DNA from 2 places in the Paenibacillus sp. J22P90 genome. Region 1 is predicted to be linked to the other one. Evidence: a T-box and tRNA genes for the amino acid it is inferred to sense, from the RefSeq annotation. Region 1 holds a T-box; the other holds one or more tRNA genes.

Evidence for each region. The T-box of region 1 lies ahead of leuS (leucine--tRNA ligase). A T-box ahead of a tRNA ligase gene usually reads a tRNA of that ligase, here a tRNA-Leu.
Region 2: it has a tRNA-Leu gene. The T-box ahead of leuS (leucine--tRNA ligase) is inferred to sense a tRNA for this amino acid. The anticodon was not compared.

Annotation. Positions count from the first base shown of each region.
Region 1 covers NZ_JCAUAY010000005.1:10,278-13,695, forward strand. The annotation lists gene AC58UX_RS17390 (CvfB family protein) at 1-888, shown strand, start outside; gene AC58UX_RS17395 (class I SAM-dependent DNA methyltransferase) at 890-1,651, shown strand; T-box leader at 1,725-1,967, shown strand; gene leuS (leucine--tRNA ligase) at 2,048-3,418, shown strand, end outside.
Region 2 covers NZ_JCAUAY010000003.1:184,119-187,536, reverse strand. The annotation lists gene AC58UX_RS11175 (methyl-accepting chemotaxis protein) at 1-1,124, shown strand, start outside; tRNA gene AC58UX_RS11170 (tRNA-Glu) at 1,285-1,356, shown strand; tRNA gene AC58UX_RS11165 (tRNA-Leu) at 1,372-1,453, shown strand; gene AC58UX_RS11160 (glycoside hydrolase family 88 protein) at 1,622-2,797, opposite strand; gene AC58UX_RS11155 (carbohydrate ABC transporter permease) at 2,910-3,418, opposite strand, start outside.

The DNA.
Region 1 (3,418 bases):
GAAGCAGGATCCCTTGTTACCCTTGAGGTAGCAAGGGAAGTTCCACCTAATGGCTTTTTCCTGAGCGATGGTACTCAGGATTTTCTGCTGCCGTATGCGGAAATTGTAGGCAATCGAATTAGCCCGGGAGACCAAGTGGAAGTGTTCTTATTCCACGATACATTGGATCGGATGATGGCGACCATGAGGAAACCGCTGCTGACCATGGGTCAAGTGGGTCTACTTGAGGTTGTTGATATTCATCCGCGTTTTGGTTATTTCTTGGAAATGGGTCTGGGACGACATTTACTCCTACCTTACCGACATGTACCTGAGCTTGAAGAGCTTCGTCCACAAGTTGGTGACAAAGTGTTCGCAACGCTTGCGCATGATCGACAAGGCCGATTAATTGCGAAGCTGGCGCTGGAGGATGACTTGGCTCCATTATGCGTTCGTGCACCGTCAAGTTGGACAAATAAATGGGTTAAAGCACGTGTGTATCGCCCACTTCAAATGGGTACTTTCGTGATTTGTGAAGCGGGTGTCCTTGGATTTGGCATTATTGGACTCATCATTCCGCAAGAGCGTACACGCTTACTGCGTGTAGGTGAACTTGTTGATGTTCGGATTGCTTTTGTACGTGAAGAAGATGGACGAGTTAATTTATCGATGAGGCTTCCAAAGGAAAAAGGACGCGATGAAGATTCAGAGCGCATTCTAGAGGTGCTCCGAGGACGTCCGGGGAACGCCATGCCATTTTCGGATAAAACGCAGGCAGATATCATTAAGGATAAATTCGGCTTAAGCAAGGCAGCCTTCAAACGTGCCTTAGGAAAGCTAATGAAAGATGGGCTCATCTATCAAGAAGCAGATTGGACCTATCTGAAACAAGAGGAGACGCAAGGCTGAGATGAGTTACGAAAAGTTCGCCTATACGTACGATCGTTTGATGAACAGCATGCCTTATGCAGACTGGCTGCGGTTCGTAAAGGAAAGCTTTGAACGCTTTGACGTAAAGCCAAGCACGCTTGTTGATTTAGGCTGTGGAACAGGCAATTTGTCCATTCCGTTAGCAGGTGAAGGCTTGCAGGTGACGGGCATCGATCTGTCCGAGGATATGCTGGCCGTTGCTGAGCAGAAGCATAGTGAGCTGCCAAGTCAGCTTCGCGGCGGCACCATTCGTTGGATTTGGCAGGATATACGGGAATGGGAGCTTGGCGAGGAAGTCGACGTTGCCATTTCATTTTGCGACAGTCTCAACTATTTACTAGAAGAAGAGGACATTGTGGACACTTTCCGCCAGACATGGGCGGGACTTAAGCCAGGCGGGTTATTCCTCTTTGATGTACATACGCCAGAACAGTTGTTTACTTATGCGGAGTCTCAACCTTTTTTTCTAAATGAAGATGACGTTGCGTACATTTGGACAAGTGAGTTAGATGAAGAACGCGTTCAGATTGAACATGATTTAACGATTTTCGTCAAAGACAGCGGCACAAGCGATACTTTCCGCCGCATTGATGAAACGCATGAACAAAGAGCCTATCCCTTGCAGTGGCTGGAACAGATGCTGATTGAGGTAGGATTTCGTGAGGTACATCAAGCGGCTGACTTTACGTGGGAGAAGCCAACTTCGACGACAGAGCGAGCTTTTTTTATAGCGAAAAAATAATTCTGACATCGTGATTATCACTCGCTTGACAGTGCGGCATTATTTTACATATAATCAAAGCTAATCAGTTGTATGGAAAGCTTAGATGAGGAATAGTACCTTGTACAGCATCTCTCAGAGAGTCGGAGCTAGGGTGTGAGCCGGCAGATGTGTGTCTTGAGAACTCGCCTCGGAGCTAGAAGGTGAACCGCCTGATCCTGGATCAGGGCGCTAGCTGGATCGTCTCACCCGCGTTAAGGGGCAGAGTGAACACAGGTGAAGAACGCCTTGTGTTAACTAGGGTGGTACCACGGGAATTATACCTCTCGTCCCTAGCGATATCCGCTAGCGATGTGAGGTTTTTTTGTGCGTATAAACATACATGAGCATAGAGCAACTTGAAGGAGGAAATAAATCATGACACAGGAATTGAAAGAAACCAAAGAGCAACAAGGCTATAATCCGCAAGCGATTGAACCTAAATGGCAAGCATATTGGGATGCAAAGAAAACTTTTAAAGTCTTGGAAAATTCGGATAAGCCGAAATTCTATGCTTTGGATATGTTCCCATACCCATCCGGCGCAGGTTTGCACGTAGGGCATCCGGAAGGCTACACAGCAACAGATATCGTTTCCCGTTTCAAACGGATGAGAGGCTTTAACGTTCTTCATCCAATGGGTTGGGACGCGTTTGGACTTCCAGCAGAGCAGTACGCCCTAGATACAGGGAATGACCCGCGCGAATTTACGAAGAAAAATATCGATACGTTCCGCCGCCAAATTAAGTCGCTTGGTTTTTCCTACGATTGGGATCGTGAGATCAGCACGACGGATCCGGAGTACTACAAATGGACACAATGGATTTTTATCCAGTTGTACAATAAAGGGCTTGCTTACGTCGATGAAGTGCCAGTTAACTGGTGTCCGGCGCTAGGTACAGTGCTTGCGAATGAGGAAGTTATTGACGGCTTGAGTGAGCGTGGTAACCACCCGGTTATTCGTAAACCGATGCGTCAGTGGATTTTGAAAATTACGGAGTATGCGGAGCGTTTGCTTGAGGATCTTGAGGAGCTTGATTGGTCTGAGAGCATCAAGGATATGCAGCGCAACTGGATTGGAAAATCCACAGGAGCTGAAGTTCAATTTGCGATTGAAGGTCATGCTGAGAAAAGCCTAACGGTGTTCACGACTCGTCCAGATACGCTGTTCGGTGCGACATATTGCGTATTAGCGCCTGAGCATGAGCTAGTAGGGCAGATCACAACAGAACCACAAGCAGCTGCGATTAAAGAATATCAAGAGAAAGCTTCGCGCAAAAGTGATTTGGAGCGTACAGATTTGGCGAAAGACAAATCCGGTGTGTTCACAGGGGCTTATGCGATCAATCCAGTGAATGACACGAAAGTGCCAATTTGGATTGCTGATTACGTACTTGGCGGTTACGGTACGGGGGCAATTATGGCGGTTCCAGGTCACGATCAACGCGACTGGGAGTTTGCTAAACAGTTCGATTTGCCAATCATTGAAGTTGTTCAAGGCGGAGATGTTCAGAAGGAAGCTTATGCTGGCGATGGCAAGCATGTGAATTCCGGTCCAATCGATGGATTGAACATCGAGCAAGGCATCAGTCATATGATCGCTTGGTTGGAGCAAAATGGCAAAGGGCGCGGCAAAGTAACTTACCGTTTGAGAGATTGGCTTTTCAGCCGTCAACGTTACTGGGGTGAGCCGATTCCGATTCTTCACCTAGAAGATGGCACGATGAAGCCAGTTCCTGTAGATCAACTG
Region 2 (3,418 bases), on a different contig from region 1:
TTGTTATCCTCCTTTTGGCAGGAGCTGGCGTGTTTGTGATCCGGAGAATCATGCTGATGGTTCATAGGATTTTGACGATCACGAGTAAAGTTTCTGCAGGGGATTTGCGTCACGATCCACTGACGACTTACTCCCATGATGAGTTAGGTCAGATTTCAGCATCGGTCGATGATATGGTTGCGAAAATGAAGGGATTAATCGGCACGATCGCGCATAATACGCAATTCGTGCACGATGCTTCCGTGGAGCTTTCGGACAGCTCCAAAGAGTCTGCTCATGCTGCTGAGCATGTGGCTACGAATATTCAAGAGATGACACAAGAAGTCGAAGTGCAGGCGAGAAGCAGTGAAGAGACGAGCCGAGCTATCGAGGAGATGGCGATTGGCATTCAACGCGTCGCAGAGAACTCAAGTGTCATGGCGGATCACTCCTCGCTGACCTCCCAGCACGCAACACTCGGGAATGAGCTGCTATCGAAGCTTCAGCATCAAATTGTGAATATGCTTAGCTCGGTCGAGCAGTTATCGATGACGGTGCAGTCGTTAACACGTAAATCAGATGAGATCGGGCAGATTGCAGCGAGCATCACGAGCTTCGCTAACCAGACGAACCTGCTATCGCTTAACGCTTCGATTGAGGCGGCTAGAGCGGGGGAGCATGGCAAAGGGTTTAATGTTGTTGCCCAAGAAATTCGCAAATTAGCTTCACAATCTATTGAATCCGCTGACGGCATCAATCAGCTCATTCACGAGACGAGAGTTGAGATTGCAAGTGTATCTGACTCGATGAATGCGACGAAGCAAGAGGCGAGTGCAGGCTCACAAATGATGCTGGAAGTGAATCAAAGCTTCAAGACGATCATGCAATCCGTGACGCACATCGTTACACAAATTCACGAGACTTCCGCAATTACACAGCAAATGTCGGCTAGCTCGGAAGAAATTTCGGCAACGATGGACCAGTCAGCGGCAAGCTCATCCCACATCCTTACGAGATCTCAAACCGTGGCTGCGGCAACGGAGGAGCAGTTGGCTATGATGCAGAACATCGCTGCTGCTTCGGAGCAGCTGAAGTCGGTCGTACATACCTTGAACGAATCTGTGTCCTATTTCAAAATCAAATAGAAGGTCACCAAGGGGAGTTCTCATGGTATTCGTAACGGGAACAGGGGACTCCTTGCTAGCTAGCTTTTGTTTTCATGAATTAGACTTGTCAAAGTAAGCAGAATCCTTTATAATAACACTTGTCGTCCTAACGGGCTGAAATGTTCAATGACGATGTTATGGCCCGTTGGTCAAGTGGTTAAGACACCTCCCTTTCACGGAGGTAACAGGGGTTCGAGTCCCCTACGGGTCATTGTTTTTCTCTCTCGCGGTCGTGGTGGAACGGCAGACACACCATCTTGAGGGGGTGGCGCTCACAAGGCGTGAGGGTTCAAATCCCTCCGACCGCATCCCAGTTTCACAAGGAAGAACCCTTGATTCTCAAGGGTTCTTTTGTTTTTTTAGATGGAAAGAATTCGTTAGTACAGCTTCATAATACTTCTTGTTGACGAACTGTTGACTAAATATTTAATCGCTGAGGTGAGTGCTCGGTAGAGGTCAGAGTCAAGTCGCCTGCATTACTTTAAAGTCCACAATTTAGGGTTAATGCCTACTGTTTTCATAAGAAGTTCCAGATAATAATAGTCTCCCCATATTGTATAGCTGTTCATGACCCCTAATTTGGGATCTCTTACATAGCAATTTTGCAAAATCCCCTCTACCGATGGATCCATAGCTTTTGAATAGTTGGTTCTCAAGGATTCCAGAATTTTGTATGCAGAAGTTTCATAGAATCGGGCTTTTTCGGCTTCAGGCTCCAAGGTTGCTATATCAAGCATTCCGGCAGCAGCGATAGCTGCGGCTGAAGCATCCTTCACTGCATCCGTAAAGTCGGGAAGCTTGAAATCCCAATAAGGGATTAAATCTTGCGGCAAGTTGGCCAGGTAATAATCGGCAAGGTTTTCTGCAGCTGTTAAGTACTTACCTAAGCCAGTATGCTCATAGGAAAGGGCAAAACCGTAGATTCCCCAGGCCTGACCTCTTGACCAAGCTGACTCGTCCGCGTAGCCTCCTTCATTAAAACCAGCGATTGGTTCACCGGTATTGGGATTGAAATCATAGGTATGGTATGTTGAATAATCCTGGCGTATACAATATTGATAGGTGGTAGCTGCATGTCCTTCTGCAGCCTTGAGAAATTTATCTTGCCCTGATATTTCCGAAGCACAGTAGAGTAGAGGTAGATTCATCATACAATCCATGATGAGCTTTCCCTTACGATCATCCTCCTCCAATCTTCCCCATGCGCGTATGAATTTCCCTAAGGGATTATATCTTTTTAGAAGCTCCTCCCCGGCTTCAACGGCCATTACCTTGGCCTCTTCGTTTCCTGTGAGCTTATACAGTGCAGTAGCATATAGCTGATACAAAAAGCCCAGATCATGGTCTTTATAGCCGGTTTCAAGTCTTTGACGGAATACAGGCATATAATTTAATAGATAATCAATGTATTTCTTATCCTCTGTATACACATAGGCAAGTAGTACCATCCCTGTCCAAAAAGAACCAGTCCAATTTCCGTCTAAATTGAGTAAATCCGAATAATTTCCAGTGGCTGTTTTATGAGGAAACTTGTTTTGAAATGTATGTATATTGGTATCAATTTTATGAATAATGGCTTCAATTTCTGCCGTAATAACATTTTTTTCTGGGATAACCTCTTTGAATTTCATTTTCGTTTTTTCCTCTTTCATCTGAATTCCTCCACTATAATAAGGTTTGAAACCGTTGCAATTCCGGGAAACAGAGAAGGGAGCCATCGCATGGAACTTTGTGACTTGGCAGCCTTCTCCTGACTGCGGGCCTTTAACCTTTCATCGATCCATCGGATACGCCGGAAATAATGAACCGCTGCAGGAAGAGATAGAGCAGCAGAGTGGGAATGAGGACCGTTACAATGGCAGCTGACATCACAGGCCAATCAGTCGCATTTTCGCTGGAAAAGGAGTTAAGAGCAACGGTGACCGTCCGCAGAGAGGTCTTCGGCATAAACAAATACGGATTCAGGAAGTCGTTATAAATAGAAATCGTCTTCAGAATAATGACCGTCGCGATGCCGGGCATCATCTGAGGCAGAATGACTGACCAGTAAATGCGGAAGTAGGACGCTCCGTCAATCTTCGCGCTCTCGTCCATATGCTTCGGGATTTTCTCCAGGAACTGAAGGAAAATATAAATGCCAACGACATCGGCGCCTGTATACAGTAGAAAACCGGCCTCTCTTGTATTGAACAATCCCAAGGATTTGATGACCATGAACGTCGACACGGATGTCAGCACATGGGGAATCAGGACGGAAGCGACGAATGCCGTAA